3 regions of the Tumebacillus lipolyticus genome follow, and region 2 is predicted to be linked to each of the others. Evidence: riboswitches for the same ligand, from Rfam matches in the RefSeq annotation. Region 2 holds a riboswitch; each other region holds the start of a gene.
The links. A riboswitch is a leader RNA that binds a small molecule or an ion and turns the genes downstream of it on or off. The one in region 2 is predicted to bind S-adenosylmethionine.
Positions count from the first base shown of each region.

Region 1: linked by a shared signal. The riboswitch ahead of metH (methionine synthase) and the one ahead of ACFSOY_RS16960 (2,3-diketo-5-methylthiopentyl-1-phosphate enolase) in region 2 are both predicted to bind S-adenosylmethionine.
Region 3: linked by a shared signal. The riboswitch ahead of ACFSOY_RS05015 (methionine ABC transporter ATP-binding protein) and the one ahead of ACFSOY_RS16960 (2,3-diketo-5-methylthiopentyl-1-phosphate enolase) in region 2 are both predicted to bind S-adenosylmethionine.

Region 1 covers NZ_JBHUIO010000002.1:1,137,158-1,146,708, forward strand. Annotated here, with positions in the region: gene selA (L-seryl-tRNA(Sec) selenium transferase) at 1-1,214, opposite strand, end outside; gene ACFSOY_RS04400 (glutamate-1-semialdehyde 2,1-aminomutase) at 1,372-2,667, shown strand; gene trxA (thioredoxin) at 2,784-3,113, opposite strand; gene ACFSOY_RS04410 (NifU family protein) at 3,142-3,375, opposite strand; gene ACFSOY_RS04415 (HD domain-containing protein) at 3,568-4,215, opposite strand; gene yunB (sporulation protein YunB) at 4,336-5,106, opposite strand; SAM riboswitch class I at 5,213-5,314, shown strand; gene metH (methionine synthase) at 5,402-8,836, shown strand; gene ACFSOY_RS04430 (hypothetical protein) at 9,175-9,551, shown strand, end outside.
Region 2 covers NZ_JBHUIO010000011.1:142,462-152,012, forward strand. Annotated here, with positions in the region: gene mtnB (methylthioribulose 1-phosphate dehydratase) at 1-253, opposite strand, end outside; gene ACFSOY_RS16955 (2-hydroxy-3-keto-5-methylthiopentenyl-1-phosphate phosphatase) at 250-930, opposite strand; gene ACFSOY_RS16960 (2,3-diketo-5-methylthiopentyl-1-phosphate enolase) at 969-2,201, opposite strand; SAM riboswitch class I at 2,288-2,400, opposite strand; gene ACFSOY_RS16965 (pyridoxal phosphate-dependent aminotransferase) at 2,482-3,648, opposite strand; gene ACFSOY_RS16970 (PCYCGC motif-containing (lipo)protein) at 3,819-4,415, opposite strand; gene ACFSOY_RS16975 (heavy metal translocating P-type ATPase) at 4,449-6,638, opposite strand; gene ACFSOY_RS16980 (hypothetical protein) at 6,593-6,844, opposite strand; gene ACFSOY_RS16985 (ArsR/SmtB family transcription factor) at 6,938-7,312, opposite strand; gene ACFSOY_RS16990 (hypothetical protein) at 7,515-7,814, shown strand; gene ACFSOY_RS16995 (multicopper oxidase family protein) at 7,887-9,551, opposite strand, start outside.
Region 3 covers NZ_JBHUIO010000002.1:1,367,215-1,376,765, forward strand. Annotated here, with positions in the region: gene ACFSOY_RS04985 (MDR family MFS transporter) at 1-39, shown strand, start outside; gene ACFSOY_RS04990 (MDR family MFS transporter) at 171-1,412, shown strand; gene ACFSOY_RS04995 (TVP38/TMEM64 family protein) at 1,434-2,066, opposite strand; gene ACFSOY_RS05000 (DUF4097 family beta strand repeat-containing protein) at 2,127-3,140, opposite strand; gene ACFSOY_RS05005 (MetQ/NlpA family ABC transporter substrate-binding protein) at 3,255-4,088, opposite strand; gene ACFSOY_RS05010 (methionine ABC transporter permease) at 4,117-4,794, opposite strand; gene ACFSOY_RS05015 (methionine ABC transporter ATP-binding protein) at 4,794-5,825, opposite strand; SAM riboswitch class I at 5,946-6,061, opposite strand; gene ACFSOY_RS05020 (YhcN/YlaJ family sporulation lipoprotein) at 6,300-7,241, shown strand; gene ACFSOY_RS05025 (hypothetical protein) at 7,390-8,127, opposite strand; tRNA gene ACFSOY_RS05030 (tRNA-Gly) at 8,291-8,365, opposite strand; tRNA gene ACFSOY_RS05035 (tRNA-Met) at 8,467-8,542, opposite strand; tRNA gene ACFSOY_RS05040 (tRNA-Val) at 8,621-8,696, opposite strand; tRNA gene ACFSOY_RS05045 (tRNA-Arg) at 8,704-8,780, opposite strand; tRNA gene ACFSOY_RS05050 (tRNA-Lys) at 8,795-8,870, opposite strand; tRNA gene ACFSOY_RS05055 (tRNA-Gln) at 8,879-8,953, opposite strand; tRNA gene ACFSOY_RS05060 (tRNA-His) at 8,958-9,033, opposite strand; tRNA gene ACFSOY_RS05065 (tRNA-Tyr) at 9,039-9,122, opposite strand.

The DNA of each region.
Region 1 (9,551 bases), on a different contig from region 2:
TCGGTCGGCAACGAGCCTCCGCCAACCTGAGACAGGCCTGGCTCGATCGCCACCTCTGCCCGATCGCTAAACACGGTGCGAAGACCCTCGCACAGACGCTCCGCCTCTTGCTCCATCGAGTCTGGGGTCCGCAGCAGCATCCACAGCGTCGGGTTCTCGCGCTTTGCCAGCTCATCGTCCAGATATAGTCGCAACGTGGCTTCCAGAGCGGCCAGCGTCAGCTTGTCCACGCGAAGAGCTCGCGTCAGTTGGTTTTTCTTTAATCGCTGGATATATTCCTGCTTCCCGACGATAATTCCCGCCTGTGTCGCACCGAGCAGCTTATCGCCGGAGAACGAGCAGAGATCGACACCCGCCTGCACCGTCTCTCGCACCGTCGGCTCATCTCCGATGCTGTGCGCTTGCAGATCGAACAGCGACCCGCTGCCGAGATCCTCATAGACGGGGATGTTGTGCGCATGGGCCAGCGCCACCAAGTCGGACATCTGCGGTTGGTAGGTAAAGCCGACCACGCGGAAGTTGCTGGTGTGCACGCGCATGATCAGCGCCGTGTCTTCGGCGATCGCTCGCTCATAGTCGCTCTCGCGCGTCTTGTTCGTCGTGCCGACCTCGACCAGCTGGGCACCGCTCGCCTGCATCACCTCGGAGACGCGAAACGATCCGCCGATCTCCACCAGCTGCCCGCGAGAGATGATCACGCTCTTCCCTTTCGCCATCTCGGTCAGCACCAGCAGGACGGCAGCCGCGTTGTTGTTGACGACAAGCGCCGCCTCGGCGCCAGTCAGGTCACAGATCAGCCGCTCCACATGCTGGTAGCGGGACCCGCGCTCCCCCGTGCTCAGATCCAGCTCCAGATTGGTATATCCTCTGGCAGTCGCCTCGATCGCCTCGATCGCAGCCTCGGCGAGCGGAGCCCGCCCCAAGTTGGTGTGCAGCACGACGCCCGTCGCGTTGATCACCGCCCGGTAGTTCAGATCGAACTGCCGATTCACTCGCTCGGCCACGCGGTCTGCCAACAGATCGAGGTCTGCCTCCACCGCCTGATCCCCTTGCAGGATCTTGGCCCGCACCTCGGCGATCACATCGCCGCAAGCGCTCGACACCAGCTTGTGCCCACGCCGGTCGGCCAGCTGCTTGCACAGCGGGTGGGAAAGCAACAGATGAACGGCTGGCAGACGGCGCAATCGCTCCGCTTCGCTCTTTTCGATTCGCATAACGCCCCTCCCCATCTCAGTTCCATGCTACCATCTTACCTGATCCTGACAGGTTTTAAAACGCAAAACAGCGCATCCCCCACCTGCCAATCAGGTATGACGGCTCCTGATTTTTTTGGTACGATAGGAAATGGTAAAAGAAAGGTGGAGATTCTAGGTGACTACACATGATCGTTCCACATCGGAACGTTACTATGAAGAAGCGCAACAGGTGATCGTCGGCGGCGTCAACTCGCCCTCTCGCTCCTACAAAGCGGTCGGCGGCGGTGCGCCTGTGTTTATGGAGCGCGGCGAAGGCGCCTACCTGTACGATGTGGACGGCAACCGCTACATCGACTATCTGGCCGCCTACGGTCCGCTGATTCACGGACATGGCAACAAACACGTGGCAGAAGCGATCTCTTGCGCCGCTCACAACGGTGTTCTGTACGGAACGCCGACCAAGCTGGAGATTGAGCTGGCGACGATGCTCCAAGCGGCGATTCCATCGCTTGAGAAAGTTCGCTTCGTCAACTCGGGAACGGAAGCGGTGATGACCTGCATCCGCGTCGCCCGCGCGTATACGGGCCGCACGAAGATCATGAAGTTTGCCGGCTGTTACCACGGCCATTCTGACCTCGTGCTCGTCGCAGCAGGCTCTGGGCCTTCGACGCTCGGCATCCCCGATTCGGCGGGCATCCCCCAGTCGATCGCAGACGATATGATCACCGTGCCGTTCAACGACCTGTCAGCTTTTGAAGCGGCGCTGGAAAAGTGGGGCGATCAGACGGCTGCCGTCTTGGTCGAGCCGATCGTCGGCAACTTCGGCATCGTCGCACCCGAGTCTGGATTCCTGAAAGGGATCAACGATCTCGCGCACAAACATGGCGTGCTGGTCGTCTACGATGAGGTGATCACCGCCTTCCGCTTCCAATATGGCGGCGCACAAAATCTGCTCGGAGTGACACCCGACATGACGGCGCTCGGCAAGATCATCGGCGGCGGTTTGCCGATCGGCGCATACGGCGGCCGCGTCGACATCATGGAGCAGGTCGCACCGCTCGGCCCTGCTTACCAAGCGGGCACGATGGCGGGCAACCCAGCCTCGATCGCCGCAGGGATCGCCTGCCTCGAAGAGCTGCAAAAGCCGGGCACCTATGAGCGGATGGGCGATCTGGGCCGATTGCTCGCCGAGGGTCTGCTGCAATCGGCGCGCAAATATGGGCACAAGGTGACGCTCAATCGCATCGGCGGCGCGTTCGCCCTGTACTTCACCGAGCAGCCGGTGACAAATTATGAGGATGCGCAAGCGGCAGACGGTGAGAAGTTCGCCCGCTTTTTCCACCTGTTGCTCGACGAGGGAATTCTGCTTGCACCCTCCAAGTATGAAGCTTGGTTTGTCTCCACAGCGCATACGCCGGAGGACATCGCCTTCACGCTGGTCGCTGCCGACCGCGCTTTTTCCAAACTGTAGACGTCAAAAGCACCGCTGCCGAGATCTTCCCGATCTGTCAGCGGTGCTTTTTCGTGTCAGATGCAATTCGATCAAAAAGAAGGCACCGCCTCGGGGGTGCCTTCATCAGTTCTCGCTTACAGAACGCCGGACAGTTCACTCAGCAGATCGTTTTTGGACTTGTAGCCCACGATCGTCTTCACAACCTCGCCCTTTTGGAACACGAGCATGGTCGGGATGGACATCACGCCGAACTTCTGCGTGGTCACTTGGTTTTCGTCGATGTTCAGCTTGCCGATCGCCAGCTTGCCAGCCGTCTCGGAAGCAACATCTTCGAGAACGGGAGCGAGCATGCGGCACGGGCCACACCAAGTTGCCCAGAAATCGACGAGGATCGGAGTTTCCGAATCCTTGATCGACTGTTCAAAGTTTGCATCGGTGATCGTCAAGATTGCTTCAGATGCCATGGGTTCATACCTCCGTACAAAAAGGAAATTATACTGCGACTACTTCTCTGATCTCAGGAACAGATGCGCGGATCGTGCGCTCGATGCCCATCTTCAGGGTCATCGTGCTCATCGGGCAACCGCCGCAAGCGCCAGTCATGCGGATTTGCGCGATGCCAGTCTCACCGTCTACTTCAACCAGTTCAGCATCGCCGCCGTCCGCTTGCAGACCTGGGCGAATCTTGTCGAGTGCTTCTTGAACGCGTGTGCGAAGATCTTCCATCGTGAATGCCTCCATTTCGTTCTTCCAATTGTCATTCTGTGCATACGCAACTAGTATAGGCGGAAGAAATACCGCTCATTCGATGCGCCGCACCTTGTTTTTATTTTACCCTAGTATAGAAAACGTGGGAAGGATTGTATGTGACCTGTGTTACATCTCTTTTTCTATTCTATTCGCACCGAACGCGATTGTTCACCGTTTTCCTTCCCATTCCTCATAAAATTGTTCCAAGAAAGCTTCCATCACCTGATGTCGCCCCTCCGCCATCCGCTTGGCATACGGCGTGTTCATCAGCTCTTTGAGCTTGAGCAGCTTTTCATAAAAATGGTTGATCGCGGTCGACTTGCCCTTGCGGTACTCCTCGCGGGTCATGGCGGTGCGCGGCTTCAGATGCGGATCGTGCGCCAGCTGTCCCTTTGCCCCCGAATAGGCGAACGTGCGGGCGATTCCGACCGCCCCGAGCGCATCGAGACGATCCGCATCCTGCACGACCGCACCTTCCAGCGTGCGCATGCCTGAACGGTCGCCCCCTTTGAACGACATCGTCGAGATGATCTCCATCACGTGCTCGATCACCGCTTCGTCTGCGCCCTGTCGCGCCAGCCATCCCCGCACCTTGGCCAATCCGACCGCTTCGCTCTCGTTCAGCTTCTCATCGGCGATGTCGTGCAGGAGCGCCGCCAACTCGACGACCAAAAGGTCGGCACCCTCCGCTTCGCCAATTTTTTTGGCCGTCTGCCACACTCGATAGATATGCCAGTAATCATGACCTGAGCTATCCTGCCCCAATTCTTCCTGCACATACCGCTCGGCTGCTAAGATGATCTCTCTTTGCTTCATCGCTCTTCCTCCTGCGTGCGTCTGCTGTGATTTCGTCTCCGATCGCGAGCGCTCTCCGCTACCAGTTTACCAGTTTTTGTGCAGGGTGCAACATTCACTGCCGCCGAAGAACGACAGCGGTCATTCCCCCTCCCCGCTCGCCTCCGCGTCCTTGTCTCCTTCCCCCTCCTCATCTTTCAGCTTGGGCAGGGTGATCGACGGCAGCGGCATCTGCTGGCTCGACGTGGTGGAACCGACCGTCTCCCCTTTGGCGTTAAACACCATCTGCGGCACATCGCCGACCAAAAAGAGATAGGCGATCGGCACTTTCGTCCGCACTTCTGACGGGGTGGTCGCAAACGGGACGATCACCGACGTATGGACATCGATATCAAGATAGAGGATGTGCACCGTCTGGTTGATCCCCTCCTCCTTCGTCTCCCATCCGATCTCCGACTTGACGTTGCCGACCGGCTCGATCGTCACCGGGATGTCTGGGCCAAACTGGGACAGAAAGGGCGAGCCGACCGCCTGCCCGACCGGGATGTACATCTTTTTCTCCTGCAGGTTCTGCAAGACGCCCTGAATGCTTTTCGTCACTTCGTTTTGAATGCGCGACGCTTCGACCATATTAAAGTATCCGGCCGTCACCTTGCCGCCGCTATTCGTCTTCAAATCGATCAGCTTGCTGTAGTTCGTCTCCTCGGAGATCCGCTCGACGATCGAGTTGTTGATCGCCTCTGTCGCGATGTGCCGCGAGTTCTCCTCCGCCACTTTGATAAAGGTGGGACGCAGGTTGTGCTCCACAAAATAGATGCTCTGCAAGATGAAGAACACGAACAGGACGAGCAGGGAGAACAGGATCAAGCGCCAGTTGAGTCGCTTCTTCGCACCTCTGATCTTCATCGCCATCCCGCTTCCTCCTCTCCTCGTACTCATCTCTATGCGGACGATCATCAAACAATCCATTGACACATCCCTTTCAAAGGTGATAGTATCAGTCCAACAACATAAGGAACTCTTATCCAGAGAGGCGGAGGGAACTGGCCCTGTGAAGCCTCGGCAACCTTTTTGATCAGGTGCTAATTCCAGCAAAGCAATTCGCTTTGGCAGATAAGAGAGGACTCGTAGGAAAACGTACACTACCCTCTTCTTGGCAGCCGAGAAGAGGTTTTTTTATGCCCGAATCAGAGGAGGAACCACCAGTATGAGCTCAGTGCCGATACAGACCCAACTCACCCGCAAGATCCTCATCCTCGATGGAGCGATGGGAACGATGCTACAGCAGGAAAACTTGACCCCCGACGACTTTGGCGGCGACGAATTAGACGGGTGCAACGAGAATCTCGTCCTGACGCGTCCCGATGTGATTCAGAAAATTCATGAAGCATACTTAGAAGCGGGCGCCGACATCATCGAGACCAACACGTTCGGCGCTACCTCGCTCGTGCTGGCCGAATACGATCTCGCCGCCAAGACGGACGAGATCAACCGCGAGGCTGTTCGACTCGCCAGAGCGGCGGTCGCCAACTACTCGACACCAGAATGGCCGCGCTATGTGGCCGGCGCGATCGGTCCGACGACCAAGTCGCTGTCGGTGACCGGAGGGGTCACGTTCGACGAGTTGGTCGCGACCTATTATCAACAGGCGCGAGCGCTGGTGGAGGCGGGCGCAGACGTGCTGCTCTTGGAGACGATCCAGGACACGCTGAACGTCAAGGCGGCCAGCATCGGCGTGCGCCGCGCCTTCGAGGAGCTCGGGCAGGAACTTCCGGTGATGATCTCCGGCACGATCGAGCCGATGGGCACGACGCTCGCCGGGCAGAACATCGAATCGTTCTACATCTCCTTGGAGCACCTGCGCCCGATCTCGATCGGCCTGAACTGCGCGACCGGACCGGAGTTTATGCGCGATCATCTGCGCTCCCTGTCGGAGCTCGCCCAGTGTGCCGTCTCCTGCTATCCGAACGCCGGGCTGCCCGACGAGGACGGTCACTACCATGAGACGCCGCAAGGGTTGGCCAAAAAGCTGCGCGGCTTTGCGGAAAAGGGCTGGCTGAACATCGCCGGGGGCTGTTGTGGCACCACGCCCGCCCACATCCGCGCGCTTCACGAAGAGTTGAGCACCGTGACCCCGCGCACCGCGCAACAGTCGCACGCGCCTGCCGTCTCCGGCATCGAGACGGTGTTTGTCGAGCCGGACAACCGTCCGCTGATCGTCGGCGAGCGAACCAACGTGCTCGGCTCGCGCAAGTTTCGCAACCTGATCGTCGAAGGCAAATATGAGGAAGCGTCCGAGGTTGCCCGCGCCCAGGTGAAGAAAGGTGCTCACGTGATCGACGTCTGTCTGCAGGACCCGGACAGAGACGAGCATCAGGACATGGAGTCGTTCCTCAACTTCGTAACCAAAAAGATCAAGACGCCGCTGATGATCGACTCGACCGATCCGACCGTCTTCGATCTGGCGCTCAAACATGTGCAAGGCAAAGCGATCCTCAACTCGATCAACCTAGAGGATGGCGAAGAGAAGTTTGCCGAGGTCGTTCCGTTGATCAAGCGCTATGGCGCCGCTGTGGTCGTCGGCACGATCGACGAGCAGGGCATGGCGGTCACTCGCGAACGCAAGCTGGAAGTGGCCAAGCGCTCCTACGATCTGCTGGTCGGCAAATACGGAATGAATCCTCAAGATCTGATCTTCGACCCGCTGGTCTTCCCCTGCGGCACTGGCGATGAGCAGTACATCGGGTCCGCCCCCGAGACGATCGAGGGCATTCGCCTGATCAAAGAAGCGCTGCCCGAATGTCAGACGATCCTCGGGGTCTCCAACGTTTCTTTCGGCTTGCCGGGCGCCGGCCGCGAAGTGCTGAACGCGGTGTTCCTCTATCACTGCACCAAGGCGGGGCTCGACTATGCGATCGTCAACTCCGAGAAGCTGGAGCGCTACGCCTCGATCCCGGAAGAAGAGCGCAAGATGTCTGAGGAGTTGCTCTTCCAGATCGACGATGAGAAATTGGCCCGCTTCACCGCGTTCTACCGCGAGAAAAAGGTGACGACGACCGTCGCCGTCTCCACGATGACGCTTGAAGAGCGGCTGGCCAACTACGTGGTGGAGGGGAGCAAAGAGGGGCTGATCCCAGACCTCGAAGCGGCGCTCGCCACCTATGCGCCGCTCGACATCATCAACGGGCCGCTGATGACGGGGATGGAAGAGGTAGGTCGGCTGTTCAACCTGAACGAGCTGATCGTCGCCGAAGTCCTGCAGAGCGCCGAGGTGATGAAAGCGGCCGTCGCGTTCCTCGAACCGTTTATGGAGAAGCAAGACGGTTCGCGAAAAGGAAAGATTCTGCTCGCCACCGTCAAAGGCGATGTGCACGACATCGGGAAAAACCTGGTCGAGATCATCCTGTCCAACAACGGATTTGAAGTGGTCAACCTCGGCATCAAAGTTCCGCCCGATCAGCTGATCAAAGCTTGTCGCGAAGAGCGTCCCGATGCGATCGGCCTCTCCGGTCTGCTCGTCAAGTCGGCCCAACAGATGGTGATCACCGCCCAGGACCTGCGAGCAGCAGGCATCGACGTCCCCCTGCTCGTCGGGGGCGCTGCGCTGACCCGGAAGTTTACGTCCAACCGCATCATGCCGGAGTACCGCGGGCTTGTGCTCTATGCGAAAGACGCGATGGACGGGCTCGACCTGGCCAACCGCCTGACCAAGCCGGAAGAGCGCGAACTGTTGGCCCAGAAGCAATTGGAAGCGCAGGATGCGCAGAGCTTGACGACGGCCGAACCGGAAGTGTCGAGCGAGCCGCTCACGAAGGAGGTGCGCTCCTCGATCCAGCATGTAGGACCGGTGCTTCCCGCACCAGACTTTGAGCGCCACGTGTTGCGCGACTATCCGATCTCCCACCTGCACCCCTACCTGAACATGAGGATGCTGCTCGGCAAGCATCTCGGGCTGAAGGGCAATGTGGAGCAGCTGCTCGCAAGCGGTGATCCGAAAGCGACAGAGCTGCAGGCGGTGGTCGAGGAGCTGTTGGCGCTGGCCAAGTCGGAGGGCATCATCCGTCCTCAGGGCATGTACCGCTTCTTCCCTGCCCAATCGGCAGGCGACGAGATTCGCATCTATGACCCAGCAGACACTTCAAAAGTGTTGGAGACGTTCCGCTTTCCGCGTCAGCAACAGGAGCCTCATCTGTGCCTGAGCGATTTTCTCCGCCCGGTGGAGAGCGGTGAGATGGATGCGGTCGGCTTCCTCGTCGTCACCGCTGGGGAAGGCATTCATCGCCTGGCGAACGAGTGGAAAGAAGCGGGCAACTATCTCCGCTCACACTGCCTGCAAGCGCTCGCCCTCGAACTGGCAGAAGCGTTTGCGGAGCGCGTGCATCATATGATGCGCGACGCTTGGGGCATTTCAGATGCGCCCGACATGACGATGCAGGAGCGGTTTGGCGCTCGCTACCAAGGCATCCGAGTATCGTTCGGCTATCCAGCCTGTCCCAACTTGGAAGATCAAGCGCCGCTCTTCCGCCTGCTTCGCCCGCAGGACATCGGCGTTGAGCTGACAGAGGGATGCATGATGGACCCGGAAGCGAGCGTTTCGGCGATGGTCTTCTCCCACCCGCAAGCGCGGTATTTTAACGCGTAATGATCGACTCAAAACAACACAAGGCACTCCCTCGTTATTGCGAAGGAGTGCCTTGTTTCATTCTCGCGCCTGCCTCTCCTTTATCCCGAACGCTTCACATACAGAGCGACAAAAGAGTGACCGCTTCACTGATCGACTTGTATGATGCGAACAACGATGGGATGGATACACGAAGTTATGCTTTCTCTGATCTTTACAAGGCGATGTATGCGAATTATAATAGCAACTTCAGTGAATATTGGACAAAGTGGAAATTCTTGGGTTCCGACTATAATGCGAGATATTCGCTAAGTCAAAATTCGGTCAACTATTACTAGTCAATCGTTCGGAGGTGCGGTATGAAAAGTCGAAATCGTATGATTTTATGGGGAGTAGGCGTTCTATTCATCGGAGTTCTGTTGATCGTCTTTACGACCTATAACCAAAAATCTAGACCCGTTGTACCGCCAACACCTCCTGAGTTCTTCAAGCTGCAAGCGGCGATGCAGAATTCGGTAGTAACAGAAGGAAAAGCTGATGGAACGATTCAAGTTATTTTGCAGTTGCTCCAACCGACTGAAAAAGAGATTGTACTGAACGCGAGCCTATCAAGTGATCAGATTGATCCCATCGAGGAGAAACGTTTATATCAGGGGATGATGGACCCGATGCAAAGTTTGCAGTTCAGTTTCCCATTTGAGGATCTCCCCATCGGCAAATACAAACTGTATGTGCA
Region 2 (9,551 bases):
CGGCAGACGGCTTGAGCGAAGTCGGTTCGAGCGCCTTGGAGTCCCCGTCGACAAACAGGATGTCGTGGATGGTCAGGCTCTCTTTGTCACGGCCGCTGGCGGTCACGCCAAACATCAAAGGATCTTGATTCAGCTTGACAGACAGGTTGCCGCTGGTCGCTGGGAACCAGCCTTTTTCCGCAAAGTTTCTCGACACGTTCACCAACTGTTCCGCGATGCGGAAACGATCTTCTTGAAAAAATGTTTGGCTCATGACAGAACCTCCTCCTTCAGTTTGTCGATCAAGTCTTGCAAGGCGCTGATGCAATCGTAAAAAGTTGCAAACTCCGCATGCGGCAGGTCGAGCTCCTGACATTTCTGCAAGAGCAGCGCGCGGGCCAACACGAAGTCTGCCTGCTTGGCCGCCTGCAGATCGGTGATGGAGTCGCCGATCACCACTTTGAACGTCCGCTCGTCTGGAAACTTGCGCAGCACGGACGGCTTGCACATCCCACAGCCGTTTTCGCACTGCTCATCACAGCTGTGCGGCCAGAGGATCTCGATGTTCTCGCCCGCAAAACTGCTTCCGTTGCAGTAGATCGGGTTCTCGATCTGATAGGGAGCGAGCAGGGGCAGGACGAAAAAGTCGATGCCGCCGCTCGTCACCCAAAAGTCGATGTTCCGCTCTTGGCAAAAGGTGAGGAATTCAGGAAACCCTGGGCGAATCGCCGCAACTTCTGCCGCGTAGCTTGCGATCTCCTCCCGCTTGTCGGAGGAGATGCCGGCGAACAGTTGTCCGACGCCGCTTTGGATCGTAACCTCTTGTCCAAGAATTTGATCCTTTATCGCCTCCCAACCGGGCGCGCCGAACTGCTCCATGATCGTGATGATCATGTCCCGCTCGGTGATCGTGCCGTCAAAATCACAGAAGATCGCGATCGATTTGCTCATGATAGTCTGACTCCTTCGCTTTCAATTTCGCTCTGAATCTATCGAGTGCTCGGGTTGCCCCACAGTGTAAGCGCGGTGCGCAATTCCTCCGATGTCTCTGCCGCCTCGGTCAGCGTTCGCCCGGCTACCACCGCTTCGATCGCCGCCCCAAAAGCGCGTCCACCTGCTGCCGCCCCTTGCGGATGTCCGTGAATGCCGCCGCCGGCGTTGATGATCTGGTCGTTGCCGAGGTCTTCGTACAAGAACGGCACCAACCCCGGGTGGATGCCAGCTGACGGAACGGGAAATGACCGATGCACGCCGCTCTGCTCTTCGCGCAAGGCGGAGGCGATCTTCAGCGTCTCCGCTCGTTCGAGCGCGACCGAACCGTAGGCGGAAGGGTAGAGCACAAAATCTGCTCCTGCCGCCCGCATCAGCTTGCCGAGCAACACCGGAGCTGCAATCCCGTACTGTGCGGAAGGGTACATCGCACCTGCAAGCGCCGGATGCGCCATGATCGGGACTGTGATCGCCCGATCGGCAGCCAATCGATGCAGCACGTCATACCCGTAGGTCAGCACGTTGAGCAGGAGCGCGCTGGCGCCTGCGTCCACCGCCCGCTTCGCCTTGTCAAAAATCTCGGTGACCGGCCCGGTCAGGTTGGCCGCGTAGAGCGTGTGCTTTCCGGTCTGTTCGCTCGCCCGCTCTACCGCTTTCCGACACGCTTCGATCCGCTGTTCAAACGGAGCGTACGTCTCGTCAAAAAAGATCTCATCATCCTTCACCAAGTCGACGCCGCCGAGCGCCTGTTGGTAGAACGCTTCTGCCAGCGCATCGATGTCATAGCCGATCACCGACTTGAAGATGCTCATCAACAGCGGGCGATCCTGCACGCCAAGCTGTTGGCGAATTCCGTCGATCCCATATTTCGGACCGGGAAACTGCTGGCGAAACCGTTCGGGCAGCTGCAGGTCGAGGAGCCTGATCTGACCGTCCATCGACAGCTTGCCGAACACGGAGGTGAGCAGCGCCGGGACATCTGGCGTGAAGTTGATCGTCGGATAGGCGATGGTCAGCAGCGCTGCGCTTTGACCATCCGCCCCTCCCCCGATCTCCTCTGCCGCCACGACATGGCCGAGATGCTTTTGCATCGACTCTTTGCGCGCTTCCGGAAGGTCGGTCCACGAGCCGACCGTCAGGCCGACCGCGATCCCTTGCGCTTTTTTCTGCCAATCTGTGCCTGGCTTGCCGTGAGCCAGATAGGTGACGTGGACGAACTCAGGTGCGTTCACGAGGCACATCCTCCTCTATCGGTGTTTTTCCAATATAAAAAGCCTCTTTCCATGTAAAGAAAGAGGCGCAGAAATTGATCTTCAGCCTCTTATCTTTCAGGATTCTTCCTGTAGGAATTAGCACCGTGTGATCATACGCTGATGAAAACCGGTTGCCGGGCATCGTAGGGCCAGTCCCTCCGCCTGCTCTGGATAAGAGTTGTCATATATGTGTGAAAAGTTCTGTAGACGATATTACAGCTAACGACGGGCGGTGTCAATGACTTTTGCGAAAAATTGATCAGAGGGAAATCCTGCACATCCGATCGACCGCTTCCTGCAATCGCGCCTCATCTGTCAGCAGGCCGACGCGCACATATCCTTCGCCGCTCGGGCCAAACCCGACCCCAGGTGCTACCATCACATGCGCCTGTTCGAGCAGCGTGTTGGCAAAATCGACCGATTTGAACCCTTTGGGCACGGGCACCCAAGTGAAGAAGGAGCCACGCGGGGTCAAGACGTCCCACCCCGCCTCGCGCAACCCGCCGACAAACACGTCGCGGCGGCGCTGGTACGTCGCTGCCAGCTCGCGCACGCACTCCTGCGAAGAGCTGAGCGCGGTGACCGACGCGCGTTGGATGAACGCTGGCAACGAGACGTAGTAATGATCTTGGATCAGGTTGATCAGGCGGATCACCTCTTGGTTGCCCAGCGCAAAGCCCACGCGCCAGCCCGCCATGTTGTACGTTTTGGAGAGGGTGTAAAACTCGACGCCCACCTCTTTTGCGCCTGGCGTTTGCAGGAAGGACACCGGCTTCTCTCCATCAAACCCGATAGCGCCATAGGCGAAATCGGAGGCGACCACGATGTTGTTCTGCTCAGCAAACCGCACCGTGTCCTCGTAAAAGGCGCGCGGCGCAACAGCAGAGGTCGGATTGTTCGGATAGTTGAGGAACATCAACTTCGCTTGGGCCAGCTTGTCCGCCGGAATCTGGCTGTAGTCGGGCAGAAACGAGTTGTCGCGCAGCAGCGGCATCATCACCATCTCAGCGCCGGAGAGCGCCACACCCGACCAGTAGTCTGGATAGCCCGGGTCGGGCACCAAGCAGACATCTCCTCGATTGAGCAAGCATTGGGAGATCTCGACGAGCCCTGTCTTCCCGCCGAAGAGGATCGCCACCTCGGTCGCCGGATCGAGGTCGACATCATGCTCCGCCTTGTACCAGTCGGCGATCGCCTGCTTCAGCTCAAAGAGGCCGGAGAACGGCGGATAGCGATGGGTGATCGGATCGAGCACTTCCTGTCGCAACGACTCCACGATGTGCGCAGGCGTCGGCAGATCTGGATTGCCTTGACCGAGGTTGATCACATCGTGACCTTGGGCGATGGAGGCGTTAACCTTTGCGACCATCGTCGAAAAAAATTGGGTGGGCAGTCCGCGCAGGCGGTCGGCCGATTGTATGTTCATGGGTGAATACCCCTTTCTGAAAAAATAAATCGCTCGCTACATACTATACGACGAGTTGAAATCGAAAGACAAGTCAAAAAATGAGCGAGCAACCTGACAGTTCTGTGCGCTTCGCTCAGATATGCGCGCAAAAAGAGGCTGTTGAACAGGTCAACAGCCTCTTTTCGCCATTAGGAAGGCATCGGCGTGGGGGTAGGTTTCGCATAGCCTTTTTTGTATTTTTCATCGATGTAGGTGCGAATCTCTTTGACCGTTTTGCCCTCTTCTTTCATCTCCGCCGCTTTCAGCGCGATGTTCATGCAGGTGTCGCAACGGGTGCCGTGGTCGTCCCAGACCACCACGCCATCTGGGCGCACATCGCGAACGAAGCACTCCGCGTTGCTCATATGCCCTGCGTGCTCGCCGCATCCGCAGTAGCAGGGGATGTATTGCAGGATGTCCACATTTTCGACAGCCGCTTTATACGAGTCTTTCATTTTGGCGTTTTTGTTCATCAGGAAAGCGGGGAGGCTCGTCTTGTTTGCCGTCGCCTCCTGCAGGTCGCCGATCGTCGTCAGCTTGACAGACTCGCCAACTTTCAGCGTTTTGTACGCTTCTGCTTGTGCACCGGCAGGGTGTCCGGTGCTGCCGCTTCCGCCGTTGTTCGTCGCAGGATGATCATGCCCTGCATGCTCATCGTTCTGCGCGGTCTTCTCCGTTGTACCACAGCCTGTCGCGACCGTGAGGGTCAACAGGCTGGCAACCATGATCTTGGTCAACTTTTTCATCGTCACTGCTTCCTCCTGCTTTGTGGGAATCCTTTATCGAACTCTGATCAATCTCATGCCGTTCAAGATGACGAGCAGCGCCGCTCCTGTATCTGCAAACACGGCCATCCAAAGGTTGGAAAGACCTGCGATGGTCAGCAGTAAGAAAGCGAGCTTGACAAGCAAGGAAAACCAGATGTTTTGTTTGATGATGCGCAGCGCAATGCGGCTGAGCCGAACGGTGAACGGCAATTTCCCGATGTCATCCGACATCAAGACGATGTCTGCTGTCTCCAGCGCAATATCCGTCCCTGCTCCCCCCATCGCGATTCCGATGTCTGACGCTGCTAGCGCGGGTGAGTCGTTGATGCCATCACCGACCATCGCGACAAGTCGATGACGCTGTTTCAGTTCGGAGATGCGCTCCAATTTTTGCTCGGGAAGCTGATCTCCGTGGTATTCGTTGATGCCCACTTCTTGCGCGATCGCTTTGGCGATGCGGGCATGATCCCCCGTCAGCATCACCGCATGTGCGATGCCAGCGCGGCGTAAACTTTTGATCGTCGCTTCGCTCTCCTCGCGGACCGTGTCCGCAACTGCGATCAGCCCGACGACGTTTTGCTCGTCCCCGATCAGCATCACGGTGCGCCCCTGGTCGTGCTGAACCGACAGGATCGTCTTCAGCCTGTCGATCCCCGAGTAGCCGAGCGACTCAAACCATGAGGGCTTGCCGATGCGATAGAGGATGTTGTCGATGCGAGCTTCCGCCCCTTTGCCAGCGTGCGCTTGGAAGTTTTGCACCGGCAGCGCGCGGATGCCTTTTTGTTCTCCGTAGCTTGTGATCGCACGAGCTAGCGGATGTTCGGAGCGCGCTTCGATCGAGGCGGCCACCGTCAGCAGCCGCTCGTCGCCAAAGCTGTCGAGCGGTTCGAGAAAGACGACCACCGGCTTGCCTTTGGTCAGCGTTCCGGTCTTGTCGAACGCGATCGCCCGAATCTGTCCCATCTTCTCAAGGAACGAACCGCCTTTGATCAGCACGCCTCGCTTCGCCGCATTGCCGATGGCTGCGACGATGGAGACCGGCGTGGAGATGACGAGCGCGCATGGGCAGGCGATGACGAGCAGCGCCAGCGCGCGGTAGATCCAGTCGCCATAAGGATCTCCGGTGAACATCGGCGGAAAGATCGCGATCAGCACGGCAAGCAGCACGACGATCGGCGTGTAGTAGGCGGCGAAGCGGTCGACAAACTGTTGCGAAGGCGCTTTTTGGTCTTGCGCCTCTTCCACCAAGTATATCATGCGGTTTAGTGTGGAATCTTCAACTTTTTTGGTCACAATCACTTCCAGCCCGCCCGTCTCGTTGAGCGTTCCGGCAAACACTTCATCGCCTAGCTGCTTCAATACAGGGATCGACTCGCCGGTGACCGGCGCTTGGTTGACGGTGGAAGCGCCCGCTTCCACACGCCCGTCCATCGGAATGCGCTCACCGGGGCGGACGATGATCAGATCCCCGATCTGCAGATCATCGACGGCGATCACCCGCTCCGACCCATCTCGTCTCACCAGCGCCTCTTTCGGGGCAAAGCCGATCAGCGAGCGGATCGAGCGGCGCGTGCGCTCCATCGTGTTCGCTTGCAACCAGTTGCCGACCGAGAAGAGGAAGACGACGGTCGCTCCCTCCGACCATTCGCCGATCGCAGCCGCACCGATCGCGGCGACGGTCATCAGGAAATTCATGTCGAGCGTGAAGGATTTTAACGCGTAAAATCCAGCTCGTGCCGCATAAAAGCCTCCGGAGAGGATGGCGATCAGGTAGAGGACGATCGAGGTCGTCTCATTCCAGCCGCCAAATTCGACGATCAGACCTGCTCCTAGAAACAGGCCGGAGATGGCGGTCAGCACAGTTCGCTTGTATGTTTCCCAAAAAGCGGGCTTGGCGCTCGTGCCCTCGCCCTGCACCGGAACGTCAGGCTGCTCAAGCGTAGTCTGCAGGACGGTCGCCCGATACCCCACATCTCTTACCGTCTTTTGAATCGATTCGAGCGATGCGTTGTGAACAACTACCATCTTGGTCGTGCTGAAGCTGACTTGCACTTCGCGCACCCCATCCAGCTTGCCCATCACCCGCTGTACGGTGCGCGCGCACTCGCCGCAGTCCATGCCGTCCACCTGAAAGACGGAGCGCGCTTCACCCGCTCTTAGATCTGCAGAGGACTCTCGCCGCTCTGCCCCATCGGGAAGCAAGGTGAGCTCCTCAAACGCAGATGAGTCTGAACAGCAGGTGTCGCCTGTAGAGCAGCAGCTGCTAGCTCCCGCAGTCTGGTCGCTCCCTCGCTCCGGCGCACAGCATGAACCACCATGTGCATGATCGTGCCCGTGTTCATACCCGTGTTCATACCCGTGTTCATGCCCGTGTTCATGCCCGTGATCGTGTTCATGATCGTGCTCATGATTGTGTTCATGCTTCTGTTCATGATCGTGCTCAGGGTTCCCGTTCCCATGTTTGTGATTCAAGGCGAATCTCCTCCTCTCCGAAAGGTGATCTAGCGGTGAGAAACGTGTTCGAGGCCCGTGTTGAAAAGCGTGAGGATATGGTGATCATCGATGCTGTAATAGGCGATGCGGCCCTCTTTGCGGCGCTTGATCGTCCGCAGATTGCGCAAGGTGCGCAACTGGTGCGAGACGGCAGACTGCGTCATGCCGAGGACTGCTGCCAGATCGCAGACGCACATCTCCTCCTGCATCAGCGCATGGATGATCTTCAGACGTGTCGAGTCACCCAGCGCCTGAAAGATCGAGGCCAACTCAACCACCTGCTCTACCGGCAGCTCCGCCGCTTTCACCCGCTCCACCGTGTCTTCATGAATCACATTGCAACAGGCTGTCTCCACCTTCGATTCCGCTTGTTTTGCGTCCATTTGCCTTCCTCCTCGTACATTCAACATATGTATATATATGATCATTTGTTCATACGTTTTCCATAACATATCGCACTTGTCCTCCACTGTCAATGCACGTCTATTTTTTTCCTCGACGAGCAAAAATCAGCAACTGCGGAATGCTTGTACGCCAACCGTTTCGTAGGATGATCATAAAAGAGAAAAAGGAGGTATTTTGCAAATGCCTATTTCTTATGCGAATGCACGAGGCTACCTTGGTCAGACTGTTGTCGCTCATTGCAGAGGTGCGAGACACGTCGGCGTCGTCCGCAATGTGACCCAAGATGGTATCTGGCTTGAACGCTCCTCTGGCAGAGGTGTACCTGTATCCGCCACTGGGAACAGCCTGAACGTTGAAACGGCAGATCGGGCGACACGAGCGGAAGGCGAAGAAGTGTTCTTTCCGTTGCTGTTTCTACCGTTCTTTACCCTGCTGGCTCTGGCGCCGTTTTACGCACGGCCCTATGGATACTGGTGGTAAAACGAAGACCAACGCTTCCCACAAGCGTTGGTCTTCTCTTCGCGCTCACTCGGAGATCGGTTGCGATCGCGATCACTCAGAGATGTTCCCCGCATTCGGGTCGGGCGTAAAATGCGGTCGATAGCCGCGATATTGCACAGTTGTCATCATGCCGGCCGCCGCATGATGCAATTCGTGACAGTGAAACATCCAGTTGCCATCGTTGTTCGCGACAAACGCCACCTCATACGTTTCACCTGGGCGCACGTTGAGCGTGTCTTTGAGCAGGGGGGAGCCCTGCAGCGGCTTGCCATCCTTGCGCAGCACTTGGAAGAAGTGACCGTGCAGATGCATCGGGTGGTCGACCGTTCCGACGTTGGTCATCGTCAGCTTCACCTGCTGTCCCTTCTGCACTTGCAGCGGTGCAATATCTGGATAGACCTGCCCATCGATCGTATAGACCGTCTCTTGAGCGCCATCTTTTTCGATCACCTTGTTGTCGAGGGTCAACTTGCGCTCCACGTCATACGCGACGTTTTGATCGATCGGCTTCGCTTGTCCATACTTGGTGATGTCGAGCAAAGGGAGCTCGCCAGGCGGCAAGCTGTAGGCGCGGTCTTTCTTGCCATCCACCTCCACATGAACGGTCATGTCTTGACTCGCCGTCGATCGATTGGCGCAGAGAATCGGGAAGTTGTCTCCCTTGGAGATCAACTCCAGATCGTATCGCTCCCCAGGCGCGATCGCGAGCAGTTGATCTGACACTTCTGGACTTCCGAGAAGCGGCTGACCGTCAACGTGGGTGATGCGAAACGGTTGGTTCGCCAGGTTGATCTGGTGTGTTTGATAACCGGCGTTGATCAGGCGAAGCTTGACCTTCTCCCCCGTTTTGACTTGCAACGGCTTGATCTGATCGCCCGCTTTTCCGTTGACCGTATAGATGTTGTACATCTGTTGCATCATCGCATCATGATCGACTGCAGGTGCCGATTCGCTGCCCCCATGCTGGCTGTGGTCAGCATTTGCACCTGCACTCGATTCCCCTTGCTTGCCATCGCCTTGACCCGCATTGCTGTTTGCGCCATGTTGGCTGTGGTCAGCATTTGCACCTGTGCTCGATCCTCCTTGCTTGCCTTCGCCTTGATCCGCCTTGCTGTTCGCGCCGTGCTGACTGTGATCCATCCCACCGCCCGATGCACCGCTCTCTCCTCCGGCTGCCAACATCTCGGGCGACCATTCATCAAGGATCAGCGTGTAATCGCGGTCGTACGTGGTCGACTCCGCTTTCGGCTCGACGATCAGCGCACCATAGAGACCTCTGTCCACCTGATTGGCGCTGTCCTGATGGGAATGATACCAATAGGTGCCCGGCACGCTCGCCGTGAACTCATAGGTGAAGGACGCCCCCGGCTGCACCGCATTTTGCGTCACGCCAGGTATCCCGTCCATCTCGTTGGGTACCGGATAGCCGTGCCAATGAATGCTCACCGGTTGCGCAAGCGAGTTCTGCAGCACCACTTTCACCCGCTGCCCCTCTTGGATGCGAAGTTCCGCCCCCGGCACCGTTCCGCCAAACGTCCAGGCGGTGATCTTCTCCACTCCCGCTTTCAGCTGCCAGCTCTCCGCTTGCGCTTTCAGCACAAACTCCCGATAGGCTCCACGCTCATCTTGCTTCTCCACACCTTGCATCACCTCTGTCGTCTTTTGCTCGATCAGCCTGTATCCCACAAAAGACGCCGCGATGATCGCACCCCCACA
Region 3 (9,551 bases), on a different contig from region 2:
TCGATCTACCTGCCGCGACAATCTTCGCTTTCCGCTTAAATATTGCTTAGAGAACCCACCGCTGGTGGGTTCTCTTTCATTAAACAGAATATTTAATCTTTATAAAATCCTCTATCCATTCTGTCACTTCTTCTTGTATACTGTCGGAATACAGACTTGGAGGTGACGGGATGAATGTTGTGCAGAAGTTGATCGGCCGCTATGATACGGCGATCTGGATTCGCGTCATCGGAACTATTTTGACTACGTTTGCAGGTTTTATGATTCGTCCTTTTCTTGCGCTCTACCTGTTTGACAAACTAGAGGGGAACTTGCTGCTCACCGCGGTGATCGTCGGCTTGCAGCCGCTGACCAGCATGATCGCCGGCATCTTCTCCGGCAGTTTGGCCGACCGTTACGGTCGCAAGCCGATGATGGTCGCTTCGCTGGTCATTCAGTCGGTCACGATGTTCGGTTATATTTTCGCCGAGTCGCTGCTTGAGTTTTCTGTGCTGACGATTATCAACGGGTTGGGTCAGTCGCTGTTCTGGCCAGCTGCATCCGCGCAGATCACCGACCTGGTGCCGGAGGAGAAGCGCTCCGAAGTGTTCGCTGTGATGCATACCGCCTTGAACGTCGGCGCGGCGCTCGGCCCGCTGATCGGGGTGATGATCTACAAGGTCAACCCGGGCATCGCCTTTGGTCTCTGTGCGATCGCCGAGCTGATCTATATGATCCTGCTGATCTGGAAAGTTCCAGAAACGCTGCCGAAAGAGCTGCGCGAGCGAGCTCGCAAAGCCAGCAAGGGTGAAAAAGGCGGCTTGCCGAAGCTGAAGCTTCGCCACGCGAGCATGCTGATCTGGATCACGATCGCGATGGTGCCCTGTTCGCTCCTTTATTCGCAAGTAGAATCGATATTGCCTCAACATTTGAAAGTCAATTTTGACGATTATTTGGACGCATTTGCCACATTGCTCGCGATCAACGGGACGATGGTCGTCGCCACCCAGATCTTGATCGCAAAGTTCGCAGATCGGTTCCCGATCCGCAACGTGATCTTTGTCGCCTTTCTCTTTCTCGCCGCGACCGCTTTCGGATACGGGTGGGGCACGGCGTTTTGGGTGCTGATCTTAGCAGAGATCTCCTTTACGATCGGCGAGATGTTAAACGGGCCACAGATCCAAAAGGCGGTTTCGATCATCGCACCACCGGAGCTTCGCGGACGCTATTTTGCGATCTTCGGCGCTCATTGGGGGGTGACCGGGACCGTGGCACCGATTATCGGTGCGCTCACCTTTCAAGCGTACGGCGGTGGCGTCTGGTTCTCCGTCGTCGGCGTGCTGCTGATCATCGCAGCGTTCGCCCATTACTTTCTGCTCGGTCGAGCGCTTGGGAAAAAGCCCTCGGTGCAGACTGCCGCACAGACGAGCTGATCATACAAAAAAGTTGAGTCGCTATCGACTCAACTTTTTTTGTGCGTTGCGGTAGATCAGATAGACTAAAGCAAGAAAGATCGCATAGATGGCGACGACGACCAACAGGTTGCGCCAAGAGGTTAACGCCTGATCACCCACCGTCGCAAAAACGATCATCGTCGGCAATTTCCCCAGCGCCGTCGCCGTCAGAAAGATCCAAAGCGGGGTTCGCACCAGCCCCGAATAGATGTTGACCACCGCAGCCGGAATGATCGGAATCAACCGAGCGAACAGAATCGCCAAAAAGGAGTTGCGCTCAAACAGCTTGGTCAGCCGTTCGATTTGTTGATGGCGTTGTAGATAGCCGCTCATCTGCTCTGCAAACAGCCTTCGCGCGAAGAAAAACATGATCAGTGCGGCTGTCGTCGAGGCGCTCCAAACGATCAGCCCGCCGACGACAGGCCCATAGATCGCTCCGGTGACAGCGCCGATCAGCCCATATGGAAACACAGGTACCAAAGCGAACAGAATGGCCAGTCCGAAGACCAGCCAAGGCATGTCCGCCCCTTTGTCCATCGCATCCAGCAGGATATCTTGCTTCCATACGAGCAACAGGATCAGCAGCAAATATCCGCAGAGCGCGATCAGTTTTTTTGCAATCGATCTATTCAAGAAAAGGCCATCTCCTGTCACCATCGACAAGCACCTTGCGACCGACAGCGGGAAGCGCTGCTACTTCATTCCGCTCACTTCGATGCTGCCGCGATGCGTTTCCACATCGATCAGATGCTTACCCTCGCCATTTTTTATCGAAAAGTTGTTGACGATTCCTCTCGATTGAATCTGCAGCAGATCGCCGGTCACCTTCCCTGCCGATGTCTTCAATCGAAATGTCGCATCGACGTTCTGAGGCAGCAACAGTTCGATGCTTCCGTTATGCGTCATCACACGCCAGTCGCCAGCGACGTCACACTTATTTTTCACGCGAACGGAGCCGTTGTGCGTATGCAGGATGGCGTTCTGCTGACAATTTTCAACCACGATCTTGCCATTGTGCGTCTCCGCCTTCAGGTTGCCCGTCACATTTTCCACCCGCAAGGAGCCGTTGCGGGAGAGCAGGTGCAACCGCCCATCCACATGTCTAGCATCCACGCTTCCATGGCGAGTGTCCAATTCTACATGTGCGACCACCGTCTCCAGCTCAATGCTTCCGTTTGCCGTCTCCGCCGTCAAACGATCCGCTTTGATCCCCTTCAGCTGCAAGGAACCATGATGCGAGCGCACTTTGACCGACCCGTTCTCGCTTTTCACATGCGAGATATCGACCGACCCGTTATGCGTATGGGCATCGAGCGCACCGACAATATCCTGCGCCTCGATCGAACCGTTATGGCTGATCAGCTCAACCTTGCAGACGCTTCTCGGCAAGATCAGATCAACGCTCACGCTGATCGACGATCCGGAAAACAGCTGTGTGCATTCAAGCTGTTCAAAGAGTATCGTATCGCCTCGCTGCTCCAATGTCCAGAAGCGTTCCACATCTGACATGTCGCGAATATCCTCTGCCAGTTCTCCTTTGACGACCACGCGGACGAGAGCTCGTACCGTCTCCTGTTCCGCTTGCTTGATCCGAATGCGCCCGTTGTGGACTTTTACGCGCGCCTTGTGCGCATCCCCTTCGAGTGAACGGGTGACCTCTTGCGAACCTTCAAATTTTGCTCTGGAGCCGAGCAGGAAACTAAACATTGGTAAAATCCCCCTCATCTGTGGCTTGTTGACTAGATCGTACCATAATCTCGTAACAAAAAGACTCGGTCTATAGACCGAGTCTTCATCCACCTGCAGAAGTTTTCTGTCCGCTTAGAATGCGGGAACGATAGCGCCTTTATAGTTTTGCTCGATAAACTTTTTCAGATCGTCAGAGTTGAGCGCCTTGACCAATTTTTGCAGCGCCTCTTTGTCCTTATCTGCGGTGCGAACGGCGAGTACGTTCGCATACGGAGAGTCTTTGTCTTCGAGGAACAGCGCGTCTTTCGTCGGTACCAGCTTCGCCTCCAGCGCATAGTTGGTGTTGATCACCGCAAGGTCAACCTCTGGCAGCACGCGCGGCAGCATCGCAGCTTCCAACTCTTTAAATTGGTACTCTTGCTTGTTTTCCACGATATCTTTGATCGTGCCAGCGATGCCGACGCCCTCTTTCAGCTTGATCAAACCGTTTTTCTCAAGCAATGCCAAGACGCGGCCAACTTGCGTCACATCGTTCGGGATGGCGATCTGTGCGCCTTTCGGAAGCTCTTCCACTTTTTTATATTTCTGCGAGTAGGCGCCCATCGGCTCGATGTGCACGCTGGCAATATGAGTCAGATCCAGATTGTGCTTTTTCGCGAAATCCTCTAGGTAGGGGATGTGCTGGAAAAAGTTCGCATCCAGCTGGCCTTCGCCAAGCTGCAGGTTGGGCTGCACATAGTCGGTGAACGGAACGATCTCCAGCTTGACGCCTTCCTGTTCCAGCTTCGGTGCAACTTGCTTGAGAATTTCTTCGTGCGGCACAGGTGACGCGCCCACTTTTAAGGTGACCACTTTCGAACCATCTTTCGCACCAGATGTGCCATCTTCTTTCGCGTTGTCTGTGCCGCATCCGATCAGAGAGGCGGTGAGCAGGAGGGTCATCGCGCCGAGCAACAATTTTTTCATGATTGAATCATCCTTTCTGGATTGGGTTTTATTTTCGTCTGAAGTAGGCGACAAGCTTGTCACCGAACAGCTGAAACACTTGAACTAACAGGATCATGATGATCGTGGCGACGATCGTCACATCGTTTTGGAAGCGCTGATAGCCGTAGCGAAGCGCGAGGTCGCCGAGACCTCCACCGCCGATCGCGCCTGACATCGCCGAGTAGCCGACCAGCGTGACCAAGGTGATCGTCAGGCCTGCGAGAATGCCCGGTCGAGCTTCCGGGATCAACACCCGGGTGATGATCTGCAAGGTCGAAGCGCCCATCGACTGGGCCATCTCGATCACACCCCGATCCACTTCACGCAGAGAAGTTTCGACAAGCCGCGCGAAAAAGGGGGCGGTGCCGATCACCAGCGGCGGAATCGCAGCTGACACGCCGATCGATGTGCCGACCAGCAGTTTGGTAAACGGAATGATCAAGATCAGCAAGATGATAAAGGGTATCGAACGAAAAACGTTGATCACCGTAGACAGCACTTGATAGGCAAATCGATTGTGCAGGAGCTGGCCTGGGGCGGTCAGGTAGACCAAGACTCCGAGCGGGAGACCGATCAGCGCGGTAAACAGCGTGGCGATCCCGACCATGTACAGCGTTTCGAGCAGCGTTTTCCAGATCTCCGGCCATACCACATTGGGGAACAGCTCGATCAATAGCGCCTCCATCACCCGATCACCTCCACGTCGAGCCCTCGCGCCTGCATCGTCGCTACAGCTCGGTCAACATCCGCCCTGATGCCGCTCAGCTCCAGCTCCAGCTGTCCGTACGGGGTATCTTTCATTCGCGAGATCGTGCCATGCAGGATGTTAAATGCGACCGACTCTCGCTGTAACACCTCAAACATGATCGGCTGGAAGGTCACTTCGCCCAGAAACGTCACCCGCACGATACATCGCGTCTCCTTTCCGGTCGCTTGCGAAGAGAAATTTTGGCGGAGCAGCCCATCCGACCATTCAAAGCGGCTGACCTGCGCGACAAACTCTTGGGTAATTTCCTGTTGCGGCCGCAGAAACACTTCTGCCACCTTGCCCGCTTCGACGATCTCCCCATTGTCGATGACAGCCACCCGATCACAGATCTCCTGGATGACCTGCATTTCGTGTGTGATCAAGATGATGGTGATGCCCGTCTTCCGGTTGATGTCTGCCAGCAGGCGCAAGATCGACTGCGTCGTCATCGGATCGAGCGCTGATGTCGCTTCATCGCAGAGCAAAACTTTTGGATCGTTCGCCAGCGCTCTGGCAATCCCGACGCGCTGCTTCTGCCCGCCTGAAAGCTGGCTCGGATACTTTTTCGCATGTTCGGAAAGTCCGACCAGTTTCAGCAGTTCATTCACTCTGCTGTCCACTTCCGCTTTTGACTTTTTGGCGAGTCGAAGGGGAAACGCTACGTTTTCAAAGATCGTGCTCGAAGAGATCAGATTAAAATGTTGGAAGATCATGCCGATGTCTTGGCGCGCCTTTTGCAGCTCGCGTTTGCTCAGCGTGGTCAGATCGACTCCGTCGATGATCACAGAGCCTTGCGTGGGGCGTTCAAGCAGGTTGATACAGCGGATCAAAGTGGATTTGCCCGCACCGCTGTGGCCGATCACTCCAAATATTTCACCCTGTTCGATCGTGATATCGATTCGTTTGAGAGCGGTGACCGCTTTCTTGTTTACAACGTAGTCCTTGCGAAGATTTTGCAACTTGATCATGGTCTCGCTCTCCTCCTGTCTTCGTAGAATTCTTACCATTTTCATAAAAAACGTCATAAAAAACGTCATAAAAAAATGCCCTTCCGCAAACGAAGGACACAAGGCGATCAACTCTTGCATCTTTCATCTGCCGAAACAACGTTTCGCAGGAATTGGCACCATTTCAGCTCGTTGCCACACGAACTGACGGTTGCCGGGTTTCACAGGGCCAGACCCTCCACCTCTCTTGATGAAAGCACGAAAGTATTAAGTTATCAGATCGGGATTCTTGGTTTAGTGCTGGACTATGAATTGGAGTATAGCACGTTGTTTCTTCTGGTGTCAACAACCCTATGAGAAAAAGTATTGCACATTTGGTAGTTTCCTTTGCCTGCACCAATCTTTGCTTCGTGTAGAGCGGAGATCGATCGGTGACAATAGAATCGCGGGTTGATCACATCTCCGCCAATCTGACGTGCTGAGGAGGCTGACACATTGAAAAAGTTTACTGCCCTCGCAGGTGTACTTTTGCTCTCGTCATCCCTGCTCGCTGCTTGTACGCCAAATGCTGCTCCGAACGTGAAAGATCGAGTCGGCAGCTATAGTACGGACCGTGGTGGCCGTATTATGGACAACAACAGAATCGGCGTTCGCAACACCCCATATGACCAAGACCGCCTGGGGGTCAGAGACAACATCGGGCCGGATCGAGGCCCGAACGTGTTGACCAATGATGCTCGCACTCGACAGGATGCTGCCTTCCGCAATATGCGCACCGACCAGTCGTTGAAAGCGCGGGTGGAATCGATCCCTGGCATCCGCACTGCTCACGTGCTGGTTGCGGGCAACGTTGCCTATGTCGGTATCAACCAAGGCACCGCTTTGCGCGGTGACGGCAACCGCGCCGGCACGCTCACCCGTGACATGCCGCCGATGGCAGCTCGCGATCAAACGATGCACGACGTGAACCGCAACATCCGCGGCGGCACTGTGACACCGTACGGCGATGGGCGCAACATCGGATTGAGCGGCTTGACGCCCCAAACGCCTACCACTCCGAGCAACTATGGGACAAACATCATGGGAGCGACTGATGGGACGCGGAATCTGAATCGGGCAGGCACGTACACCGCACCGGCTCAGTCTGATGTTTCCAACGATGTGAAACAGCGTGTCGTCGCCGCTGTCAAGCAGGCGAACCCGTCGATCACGACCGTCTACGTGTCGGCAAACCCAGGGCTGTATAACCGGATGGACGCGTTTGTTCGCGATACAGTCTCAGGTCATCCGATCCGTGGACTTGGCGATCTTGGCGATATGTTGCGTCGTATGTTCCCCACCACCGGAGGAACTGGAGTCGGCACCGCTGGCACTCCGGGCACTCCTGGTCCAACGACAGGCGGCACCGCACCTGGTGTCACCAACGTGACGCGCTAGCAAGCATGATCAGAGTGATGAACCTCGTCTGCGGACGAGGTTTTTCTTTGCCTTTGCCGTTTTTCATTTCCGCTGCCTTTGCTCAGAAAAACCTCTGCTCGACGAGCAGAGGTTAAAGGGTTTGATCGATATCGGGAAAGCTACAAGGCTACATCAGATCACGGCGTTCCAGCTGAAAGTCGCCGACATGCTCATCTTGATAGTTCATCGTAAAGGAGATGCATTCCGCATCTGTCTCCGAAAACTCTCGCGCCAAGCATCGCGCAACATCTGTCGTCTCATCCTCATCCATATCGCTCCACAGGTCGACTCTCCCCGACACATTGCTGCCGATCTCGTCAACTGAGACGAGTCCATACGTGCGATGCTCTTCATCGTGCAGCTGATATTTTGTGTGCTCGCCATCTTGAAAGACGACAGACAGGTGAAAAGGCTCCTCATCAGCAAGCGCACCATCGATGATGTATCCCTGATCATCATCGTAGAGCAAGTCAGCTTCTTCGGCTGCTGTGATCTGGAAGTCTTCTTCGAAGCCTTCCGCTTCGTAAATGTCTTCCTCGTCTAACAACAGATCTGCATTTTCCTCATCTGCGATGTCGATCGGCTCCATCTCCACGATCGATGAAATATCCCCATACATCATCACGACTGAGCTATCTTGGACATTCAGTGCGGAGCCGAGATGATGGATGTAGGTGCGCACTTCGTCGGTGACGTGCTCCAGCTGCTCCTCATCCACACGGCGGGTGTCGATCTGAATCGTGCCAGTCATGCTGTCACCTTCCCTGTAGATGAGATACAGGTCTCCTGCCCACTCACCGTTGAAATAGATGCTCGTTGTCTCGCCACCGATTGTGCGCAGTTCTGGCTTCATCACAACGTCCATTTGATCTCCTCCCTTTTGACAAAGAGTCGTAACTAGTATGTGATCACGGAGATCAAACTACGTTGGTAATGATAGCAATCTCGCCTCGCTCGGTGGCGTCCTAGTGGATGAGCCGTAGAAAATAAAAAAACTCGATTCTAGGAATCGAGTTCAAAAAGACGATTGGAGCGGAAGACGGGATTCGAACCCGCGACCCTCGCCTTGGCAAGGCGATGCTCTACCCCTGAGCCACTTCCGCATACAGGATGTATGCGTCCAACGTTGCGACAGGACGTCGCGCCCTTAGTTGGACTACCTTTTTGCAATACACCGCGTCCAACGTTGCGACACATAATTAAATGGTTGCGGGGACAGGACTCGAACCTGCGACCTTCGGGTTATGAGCCCGACGAGCTGCCAACTGCTCCACCCCGCGACGACAATATGTTGGAGTTCCCGCATTGCGAAACTACTCGCTTCGCTCAATCAGGCCTCACAGATAAAACATTGAAAATGGTGGAGGTTGACGGGATCGAACCGCCGACCCTCTGCTTGTAAGGCAGATGCTCTCCCAGCTGAGCTAAACCTCCGCGTGAATGGCGTGCCCTGAGAGATTCGAACTCCCGGCCTTTTGATTCGTAGTCAAACGCTCTATCCAGCTGAGCTAAGGGCACGTATTGAATTAAAGTGGTGAGCCATGAAGGACTCGAACCTTCGACCCACTGATTAAAAGTCAGTTGCTCTACCAACTGAGCTAATGGCTCATGAAAACTGGCTGGGGAGGAAGGGATCGAACCTTCGCATGACGGAGTCAAAGTCCGTTGCCTTACCGCTTGGCGACTCCCCAATCTTGGGGCGACCGATGGGAATCGAACCCACGAGTGCCAGAGCCACAATCTGGTGCGTTAACCACTTCGCCACGGCCGCCATGATGGTGGAGAGAGAAGGATTCGAACCTTCGAAGCTTTCGCAACGGATTTACAGTCCGCCCCATTTGGCCACTTTGGTATCTCTCCACAAGTACAATTTTCGATTCACTGTTGCGCCGCTCTGCAAGCGACAGGTCTTATCTTATCATGGTCGTCCACACATCTCAACTTGGCTTCACCTACAAACTGAATCAAAACGATCCATGACGGCGTATTGGGCGGGCAAATCAACTCGATACTGCTTATCTTAGCATAATACTCACGTTTCTATACCTCTACAGATTAGATCCTGCTAAAAGAAAACATGCAACTCGATCACCAGGATCGAGTTGCATGTTTTCCACTTATCATACGACAAAAGCTGATCACTTGTGAGAATTTGACCATTGGTAGCAATTCATTCTCATCGCAGTTCACTCACTCGTAGCCATTCACTCACTCGTAGCCATTCACTCACTCATAGCCATCCACTCTCGTAGCCATTCACTCACGCAAAAAAATAAAACCCGATCTGGA